Regions from separate parts of the Paenibacillus sp. HGF5 genome, predicted to be linked through region 3. Evidence: riboswitches for the same ligand, from Rfam matches in the RefSeq annotation. Region 3 holds a riboswitch; each other region holds the start of a gene.
The links. A riboswitch is a leader RNA that binds a small molecule or an ion and turns the genes downstream of it on or off. The one in region 3 is predicted to bind thiamine pyrophosphate.

Region 1 (3,273 bases), on a different contig from region 3:
GATTCGAGCCGAGGCATCCGCCATCAGCCCGGCACTTGCGATAAGCCAAAACCTTCGAAGATGCGGCTCGTAATGCCGACTGATCCGTAGTAAATAGACGGAAGCGGCAGCGGAAGCCATAATGACTAGAACACGCTGAAGCAATAAAGCATCAGGCATCCACAGAACGGTCATTATCTGAATGAATGCATATGTGACGGCGAGTCGAATCCACAGATGATCTGCTGGAGTTGGACTCATAAGCATTCCTCCTCGGCCAAAAGGCAAGCTTTCTTCAATGCTTGTTTGTTAGGTCTTTTGAATTAATAGTTATAGTTCTCATGATACTTTTTACCCACCTAAAAGTAAAGAAGAGGAAATGAAAGAAAGACCGTCGATTCTACTCTATTAAACCATCGCGCACCCAAAAATTGTCGTCCTCAAGACCCACTTGACGTATAGGAATTATGTGATAATATTTCAGTCATATCTCATATGAATCGGAAAGGGTGTTTGCCTTGTCACAGAAACGATTGGATCATGTCGGCATTGTCGTCCGGGACCTTGAAGCCACGATTGCTTTTTACACAAACGTCGTAGGACTTGAACTGAAGGATCGCCTTACCCATACCAATGGCGTCATCCAGCTGGCATTCCTCGGATTTAACGGCAGCGACGAAACGGAAGTCGAGCTTATTCAGGGTTACAGCGACACGCTTCCCGCAGAAGGCACCGTCCATCATTTTGCCGTCAGCACCGATAATATCGAAGCGGAATATGCGCGCGTTCAGGGACTGGACGTACCTCATCTTGACGAGGAAATCGTAACGCTTCCGAACGGGTACCGCTATTTCTTCGTGCACGGTCCCGAAGGAGAATGGATTGAGTTCTTCCAGCGCTAACCGCTGGCGAACAGGATCCTATTAATTGCTTCATCCCGTGAATGGTTAACGGGGTTCATTCTTCCAACTGCACAAGCCATGTCCAATACGAAGACCTGCCTCGTTCGCATCCCCTTCCGAACTAGACAGGTCTTTGCGTTAGGACTATAATAACGGATGTAACGTCCGAAACTTCATAAATCCCGGGGGAGCTGGAATTTGGCCGGCTGAGAGTGTATCCGATGATACTGACCCTTACACCTGATCTGGGTAATGCCAGCGTAGGAAGTCCATGTTTGCGGCAGCTATGATTTGCCGTGGTATACACTTACGCCGTCATGCGTCCTGATATCATTCGGGGCGCTTTTTTTGTGGAGTTAACGAGGTCATAGAAAGAGAAGAGAATTCAAAGGAGAGAAGATACGATGAAGAGGGGAAAATGGATGGCACTGCTTCTCGCTTGCGCCCTGCTGATGGTTGCGGCGGGATGCGGTACAGGCGGAAAGAACGAAAACACAGGTACCGAAGGCGCAGACGGCCAGGCGGCCGAAAAGCTCCGCGATGTACAGCTGATGCTCGATTGGTCGGCCAACACAAACCACACCGGACTGTATGCGGCCAAGGAGCTCGGGTATTACGAGGAAGAAGGGCTTAACGTCCAGATCGTCCAGCCGGGGGCCGGCGGAACGGATACGCTGGTCGCATCCGGCAAGGTGCCGTTTGGCATCAGCTACCAGGAAGGCGTCACGCTTGCCAGAACCCAAGGTCTGCCGCTCGTCTCCATTGCGGCGATTATTCAGCATAATACATCCGGCTTTGCCGCCCCCAAGGACAAGGGGATCGTCAAGGCTGGCGATTTTGAAGGGAAATCCTACGGCGGCTGGGGCTCGCCTGTTGAGGAAGCCGTCATGAAATCCATCATGGAGATCGACGGTGCCGATGTCAGCAAAGTAAATATGGTTAACATGGGCGATGCCGATTATTTTACGGCCGTCAAACGCGATATTGATTTTGCCTGGATCTTCTATGCCTGGACCGGTATCGAAGCCGAGCTCCGGAACGAGCCGCTTGACATGATCTATGTGAAGGACTACTCCGAGCAGCTTGACTATTACACGCCGGTGATCGTAACGAACGAGAAGCTGATCCAGGAGGACCCGGAGCTTGTCAAAGCATTCATGCGGGCGACCTCAAAAGGATACGACTACGCGATTCAACATCCTGAGGATGCAGCTGCGCTGCTGACGAAGGCCGTTCCCGAGCTGGATGCCGAGCTGGTTCTTGCCAGCCAGAAATGGCTGAGTCCCCGCTATCAGGATGATGCTGCCCGCTGGGGCGAGCAGAAAGCCGAAGTATGGTCGGGGTATGCAGACTGGATGTTTGAACGCAAGCTGCTCGAGAAGGAGCTCGATGCGGACAGCGCCTTCACCAATGAATTTTTACCGGAAAAACCATAGGATGCATTTAATTTGGAAGAGAGACGGCCTGCCATGGCAGGCTGCCTCTCTTCCATTACAATATAGCTTGCATGAAAGGATGAGTTTAGATGGCAAACACCCTCTTGAGCATACAAGTGATACCCAGAACGCCGGATGGAGGCGACAGCATTCCTTATGTGGATGAAGCGATCCGGGTCATACAGGAGTCGGGCGTGAAATACGAGGTCCATGCGCTCGAAACCACCTTGGAAGGAGAGCTTTCCGAGCTGTTGAAGATCGTTGAGCGCATGCATGAGGCGCTGGTGAAAGCGGGAAGTCCCAGCGTCATATCCCAGGTCAAAATCGCGCACCATCCGGGCGGCATCAGCATGGATAAGCTGACTGAGAAATACCGTCCATGAGAAAAGGCTGGTGGAGCTCCGTTTGGCCGCCCGTTGCGGCGGTCCTTTTCTTTTTGACGGTATGGCAGGCCGCGGTATCGGTATTCGATATAGAGCCGTATATTTTGCCGGCGCCGACGGCCATCGGGCATGAAGCCGCCACCGGCGCCTCCGGTCTTTTTCAGCATACGCTAGCCACGCTGCAATTAACCCTGGTCGGATTTATGATCGGTACGGCGATCGGCCTTGTCATCTCGTTGGCCCTGCATCTGGTGCCTTTTCTCAAAACTGCCCTTTATCCGCTTCTTATTCTTAGCCAGAACGTGCCGACGATCGCTCTCGCCCCGCTCCTCATGATTTGGTTCGGCTTCGGCATGCTGCCCAAGGTTATCGTGATTACCCTGGTCTGCTTCTTCCCCGTAGCCGTTGCCGCCCTGGACGGACTGGCGCGTACCGACCGCACCATGATGAATTACATGCAGATGGCGGGAGCCACTTCATGGCAGATCTTCACCAAGCTGGAGCTGCCGCATGCGCTCCCCTCCATCTTCTCCGGGATCCGCATCGCGGCCACCTATTCGGTCATGGGTGCGG
Region 2 (3,273 bases), on a different contig from region 3:
TGCCGTACTTGGCGGCAGCGCGAGCAGTGGCGAATATAATGAACAATCCGATCTGGACATCATCGTCATTGAACGGGACGGACATGACTTCAGCAGGAAGACGATCGAAGCGCATGGCTGGATCGCGGAAATATTCATATTGTCCTTATCCTCCTATCGCGAATATTTCGACGTGGGAGTGCTGGCGGCGAATCCGTCTTTACAGCGGATGGTCGCCGAAGGTACGGTGCTGCGTTCGTTGCCTGAGGGAGAAGAGGTTCGGGCGGATGCCCGGAGTGATTTGAATTACGGCCCCATGCCCTTGTCGCCGAGCGATATTGCCGAATACCGCTACATGCTAACCGAGTTTTTGCTGGACTTGACAAGTCCCCGCAGAGAAGGCGAAAAATGGTTTACGGTACACAAAATAGCATCGACTCTATGCGAATTCGTGCTGAGGGCAAACCGGGAGTGGACGGGTGAAGGGAAGATGCTGTTCCGTTTGTTCAACGGCTATAGCCCAGCCATGGGGGATCGACTGGAGGCAGCGCTTCTGGCGATTTATCGGGAGGACGATCCTTCGGACCTTATTGCAGTGACGGAGGAAGCGCTCAGCCCGTACGGAGGCAAGCTGCTGGTCGGTTATGAGGAATAAATAAGCCCTGCATAAAAAAAGAGGGGGGTACATTAGCCGTGACGCTCGCCCGCCACAAGCAATAAGATAATAACGTGATTAACTCACGTCATTCTTTTAAATCCAGGAGGGATCTTCATGAGCGGAGCATACGGCGGCGCATGGGGCAATTCAGTAGGAACTATATTGGTTCTCTTTATCCTGCTCGTAATCATCTTGAGTGCTTGGGTTTAAACACCGTCAATATTCTTGCCTGCAATCGATAAAGGCCCGGCGCTTGCCGGGCCTTTATCTGTTGGAAAGGACCTTAAGCTTTGGATTTGGGAGATGGGCTGTGGGCCGAAACCACCGCGGTCATGACCAGATGGCTGCTGTCGGATTGAATCGCATGTTGGAACGCGTCTTCGAGTGATCCGAACACCCGGGACAACGCCCCGTCCAATCGGCTGGCGTAATGAACGCTTCCGCCGAATGTGCCCGCTGCCTTCGCACGATCCACTTCTGCGTAAATGACATCCATGTAATCGGCGCTACCCATCGGGTAAAGCGCGAATTGGCAGGCCGTTTCGATATCGGCGTGTTCCCCGATATCGTGGTTTAAGCGGGTCGAATCCTCGTCCATATACGCATCGGCATCCGTATCGCCTGGGCAGCCGATAGAATAAGTACCGTTAAACACCGTGTGCACGCCGCTAGCCGCGGCATGAGCGAATATCGCTCTCGTCACATCAAACACATGCTCCGCACGTCCGCGAATACAAGTGCTTACATCATCCGTTTGGATCCAGACCTTTTCCGAATCCACGGAACGAAGCGCCTCCGTGATCACTTCCACGAACCGATCCGTCATGGGAAATACCGAGAACCGGCATCCCACGATCCGGCTCGTTCCGCATACAAGCTCATTCATAAATTTTTTCCTCCCCATTGTATAAGTCCACGCAAAAAAACCGCACCCCATGAAGAAGTGCAGTTATGCCTACGCAAAAAAATAAACATAAATGCTACACTTCCCCACGCTAGTATGATCTAGATCGGGTGATAAGGGTTAACGGCAGCCCGCCGTCTCTCAGCACATGGCACCCCTAGTACAGCCAAACATCAAATATGCAGTTGGTAATCAAGCTGGCTCCAAGAACTTCCGAAGATCAGAAGGCGAAAGGCCTGCTTCCTGTGTTATTGTATCGTTTTGGCGGCAGGTTTTCAATGGCAGGGCACCATAAAAAAGCCGCCTGCTCCAATCCTCTGGACTTGGATAGGCGGCTTATGCCGGCTACGGCTTACTTGTATACCTTCACGCGATCTTCAAGCGGCGCAAATTCTTTTTCGCCCGGATCTGCAACCGGTTTGCCGAAAGGCATTTGAGCGATCAGCTTCCAGTTTTCCGGAATGTTCCATTCGGACTTCACTTTCTCGTCGATCAACGGGTTGTAATGCTGGAGGGATGCGCCCAGGCCTTCTGCCTCGAGGGACGTCCATACCACGAATTGCAGCATGCCGTTGGATTGGTTCGACCAAACCGGGAAATTGTCGGCATACAGCGCGAACTTTTGCTGCAGGTCGGCAACTACGTTATTGTCCTCGAAGAAGAGAACCGTGCCGTATCCAGCGCGGAATGCGCCCATTTTTTCAGCTGTGGATTTGAAAGCCTCTTCGTCTCCGACAACTTCTTTCAGAATGCCTTCGGTCAGGTTCCACAGTTTGTCATGCTGTTCGCCAAGCAGTACAACGACGCGTGCGCTTTGGGAGTTGAAAGAAGACGGAGTATATTTAACGGCTTCATTAACAATCTCCTGGATGCGTTCGTCGGAAATGACCGGGTCTTTGCTGATGGCATAATGGGAACGACGATGCTTAAGTGCTGCTGAAAAATCTTTAGACATTGAAAAAACCTCCTGATGTAATCATGTTTGCATAAGCCTGATAACAAAGATGTCCTTTAATTCAAGCAAATATGCATGTTGAGTTGAATTGCTGTCGTTGAATTATCATTTCACATTAACTTACGTTTAGTTAGAAATAATAATTATGTTAGCATATTAATATAACTTAGAGGTATTGTCAACGCTTCGAAGGAAAGTTAATTTATATTTTTTATACCCGGTTACTGAGAATTAAATCAGCTTCCAATATGTATGTATTTCGGGAACCCCGAATCTAAGCAGCTCAGCCTCAGCGATATAAAATTGATCTCGGCGAAACTCCATATTATGAACAAATCATGAACAAATGATACTTGGATGAACAAATTAAATGATTTTCATTCTCAATTATACTTGTCGACTGAGAATGAGAATGATATAATCCATATCAGAACGCAATTGATAATCAATCTCAATGAGAATGGTTGGGGAATTGCTGACTGCCGGGTTTCGACAGACATACGCATAGAAGGAAGAGCCATGAAGATTAGATACTTATTCGCAGCCGTTGTGGTACTCTCCATAATTTCGTTATTTATTGGAGTTAAAGAAATCTCGCCACTGGAACTGTTCTCGATGACAGAACAACAACAGCATATTATGCTTGTAAGCCGGATTCCCCGGCTTGTCAGCCTCATATTGGCGGGTGTCAGCATGAGTATCTGCGGATTGATCATGCAGCAGCTCAGCCGCAACAAGTTCGTATCGCCGACGACGGCGGGCACTATGGACTCCGCC
Region 3 (3,273 bases):
TGGCTCAGGCTGAACAAGCCGATGTTACCGGGCGTATTCACATCTTCCGACTGGATATATGTGCCGAGGAGCAGGTCAAGGCTGTTGCTTTGGCGCTGGAGCAGAAGTTCGGCCGCTTGGACGTGCTGGTGAACAACGCCGGCGAGGCGGTGGGCGGCATGGTGGAGGAAGTGCCGCTGGGCGGCTGGCGAAAGCAGATGGAGACGAATTTCTTCGGGACCGTATCGGTGACGCAGCATATGCTCCCGCTGCTGCGCAAGTCCGGACGGTCCAAAATCATTCTCATGAGCAGCATTAGCGGCAGGGTCGGCTTTCCGGGTTATGGTCCCTATGCGGCGTCCAAATTTGCGCTGGAGGGGTTCGGCGAGAGCCTGTCCATGGAACTGATGCCCTTTGGCATTGATGTCGTGCTGGTCCAGCCCGGTGCCTACGGCACGCCGATCTGGAATAAGAGCTTTGGGGAGTTAAAGGTTAAGGAAGGATCACCCTACAACGCTCTGCTGAAGGGCGTGCTGGACTATTCCGAGCGGACGGCCAAGGGAAGCGGGGATCCACAGGAGGTAGCCAGGCTTGTGGCAAGAATCGCGTCTATGTCCAAGCCCAGGTTCCGCTATACGCTGCCCCGAGGCACGCGGATGACCGCGCGGATCAAGGGCGTGCTGCCGGATCGGCTGTTTCAGCGGATCATTTACCGGCTGCTGAGCAGGCGGTAAACATTCATGCAGCTACCGCATGCTGGGCCGGCATTAATCATTCATCCGTCGAATGTTTCATGGAGTTTGTAGCGCGGTGCTTGGAAGGAGAAAGGAATTACCCTTTTCGGGCTGTGGAAGGGTGCAGCAAACCAAGCAGTTCCCCCATCTTCACCTTGGAGCCCGGCTCCAAGTCGCCGCGCGGAGTAAACGTGCCGTTCTCCGTCAAAAGCACGACGGTAGAGCCGAATTCAAAGTACGCAAGTTCGTCGCCGATGTCGTATTTCTTCACGCTCTCGTCGGCATAACGGATGCTGCTTACGTTCATGGCTCCGACCTTCACGACCGCAACTTCGCCGAATTCATGGGCAATATAGGTAATGAGACGCTCGTTGCGGCTGAGCACGTTCCGGATATGGGTCATCGCAAAATCGTTCACGGGGTATACCCGGCCCTTCAAATGCTCGCTTTCCGCTTGAATGCCGGTTACCGGGGAATGTATGCGATGATAGTCGGTCGGGCTTAAATACAATACGAATGCATAACCGTTGATGTAATTCTCCATTCTCGGTGACTTGGCGAGCAGCTCGCTCAGGGTATAATCCTGTCCCTTGACGCTGAGAATGGTGCCGGCGTTGACGGTGCACATCGCCGAAATCGTGGCATCGACGGGGCTTACCATGGCATCGGCGGTGTCGTCTATGGCGCGCAGGCCTATTTTTAACCGGCGGGAAAAGAATTCGTTCAGCGAACGGTATTCGTGGATCTCCTTCTCCGCTTCATGCGCCGGGATTTGGTAGATTCGTATAAATGCAGGTATTAGATGACGGCTCAGCCGGCTGTGGGAACAATGCCCCATAATGCGGGACAGCCACTTGCGGGAGGACAGCTCGGTCATCAGACGCAGCAATTGTTTAGCCATGTCATTCTCCTTTGTGCATAGGTGTCGGCAATAAAACGTTGGTGGAAAAGCCAATCACTCTGATATTGACATAGAATGAGCCGGAAATCAATAAATAGCCATTTTTGAAAAAAGGTTCTTGCTAATTGGGGAACGAATGTGTATTTTAAGATTAACATGAAACCGAATAGGGAATACGGGGGCTTGAGTGAATCAGGCTGAGATTGCAGCTGCTATCCGCTGTTGACCGTTAATCTGAACTGGGTAATGCCAGCGTAGAGAATATCCGACCCTGCCTACATAGGGCCTATTTTTCCGTCTGCGCGTTTTTCCAGACGGTTTTTTGTTGTGTTCATACAAAAATAGCGGTGGAGAGGGGAATGTGTTGTTATGGGAACGTCAGTGCGAGAGAAATTGGGGGTACAGCCTAGAAAAGGGCTGCGTTTAAGCGATATTTTGGTGACGGTGCTGGTATCGCTTGTGCTCGGCGTCATTTATCACTTCTGGGGATCGGTTTACAATCTGCTGAAACCGCTGTTCTTCGAAGCGGATGAACTGTTATACGGCATGTGGTTCGCAGCGGCCACGCTCGCTTACCTGCTGATCCGCAAGCCGGGAGTGGCTATCATCGCGGAGGTGGCGGCGGCCCACGTGGAAGTTCTGTTCGGCAGCGGCTGGGGACTGACGCTGCTGCTGTACGGCCTCATTCAAGGGCTGGGCGCGGAATTGGTATTCGCGGCGTTCCGTTACCGGAGCACCTCGGCGTGGACGGTGGCGATTGCCGGGGCCGGCGCGGCGGTCGGCTCGATGGTGATGGACTTCTATTACAGCTATACCGATGATCTGCAGACCTGGATGTTCCTGGCCAAGTATGGCATGCGGATCCTCAGCGGCGCCGTCATTGCCGGCTTGCTCATGCTGCTGCTGGCCAAAGCGCTCGACCGTACGGGCGTCACATCGCTGCTGCGCCCCGCGTCCAAGAAGGATTACGAAGCACTGGATGATCCGCGCCATGTCTAAAACCGCCGCCCGCTGGGTTTCGGCTTCAACCGCCGAGGCGGTTACGGAGCAGGCCGTGCACGTGGAGGGATTGCGCCTGAAGTATCCGGGCGAGGAGCGTTTGATGTTTAAGGACTTGTCCTTCTCGGCTGCCCGGGGGGAGAAGGTGCTGCTGCTCGGTCCGAGCGGCTGCGGCAAATCCACGCTGCTTCAGGTGCTTAGCGGGATGATTCCCCGCGCCACGGAGGTGCCGATGAAATGCGAAGCTCAGCTGGTGCCTCGCTCTTGGGGATATGTATTCCAAGATCCGGATACCCAGTTCTGCATGCCGTACGTGGATGAAGAGCTGGCCTTCGTGCTGGAGAACCTCAGCGTTCCCCGCGACGAGATGAAGGAGCGAATGCAAGCCGTCCTGCATGAGGTAGGGCTTGACCTTCAGGAGCTGCATATGCCGATCAGTCATCTGTCGCAGGGGATGAAGCAGAGGCTTTCGCTGGCTTCGGCCCTTCTGCTGGAGCCGGAGGTGCTGTTCCTTGATGAGCCGTCCGCGCTGCTCGACCCGGAAGGCAGGGAGCAAATCTGGTCTGCGGTGAAGGCCGTATCGGAAGGGCGTACGCTGATTATCGTGGAGCACCGGATTGAAGAAATGGCTCAATACGTGGACCGCGTGGTGCTGTTCAC

Region 1: another riboswitch for thiamine pyrophosphate. It lies ahead of HMPREF9412_RS22775 (ABC transporter substrate-binding protein); the one in region 3 lies ahead of HMPREF9412_RS25065 (ECF transporter S component).
Region 2: another riboswitch for thiamine pyrophosphate. It lies ahead of HMPREF9412_RS02815 (YkoF family thiamine/hydroxymethylpyrimidine-binding protein); the one in region 3 lies ahead of HMPREF9412_RS25065 (ECF transporter S component).

Annotation. Positions count from the first base shown of each region.
Region 1 covers NZ_AEXS01000144.1:3,149-6,421, forward strand. Annotated here, with positions in the region: gene HMPREF9412_RS22765 (GGDEF domain-containing protein) at 1-240, opposite strand, end outside; gene HMPREF9412_RS22770 (VOC family protein) at 498-881, shown strand; TPP riboswitch at 1,056-1,165, shown strand; gene HMPREF9412_RS22775 (ABC transporter substrate-binding protein) at 1,286-2,317, shown strand; gene HMPREF9412_RS22780 (MTH1187 family thiamine-binding protein) at 2,407-2,700, shown strand; gene HMPREF9412_RS22785 (ABC transporter permease) at 2,697-3,273, shown strand, end outside.
Region 2 covers NZ_AEXS01000019.1:18,130-21,402, reverse strand. Annotated here, with positions in the region: gene HMPREF9412_RS02820 (nucleotidyltransferase domain-containing protein) at 1-634, shown strand, start outside; gene HMPREF9412_RS31905 (hypothetical protein) at 752-847, shown strand; gene HMPREF9412_RS02815 (YkoF family thiamine/hydroxymethylpyrimidine-binding protein) at 921-1,523, opposite strand; TPP riboswitch at 1,608-1,710, opposite strand; gene HMPREF9412_RS02810 (nitroreductase family protein) at 1,894-2,496, opposite strand; gene HMPREF9412_RS02805 (ABC transporter permease) at 3,016-3,273, shown strand, end outside.
Region 3 covers NZ_AEXS01000153.1:48,088-51,360, reverse strand. Annotated here, with positions in the region: gene HMPREF9412_RS25075 (SDR family oxidoreductase) at 1-713, shown strand, start outside; gene asd (archaetidylserine decarboxylase) at 811-1,614, opposite strand; TPP riboswitch at 1,780-1,892, shown strand; gene HMPREF9412_RS25065 (ECF transporter S component) at 1,984-2,613, shown strand; gene HMPREF9412_RS25060 (ABC transporter ATP-binding protein) at 2,606-3,273, shown strand, end outside.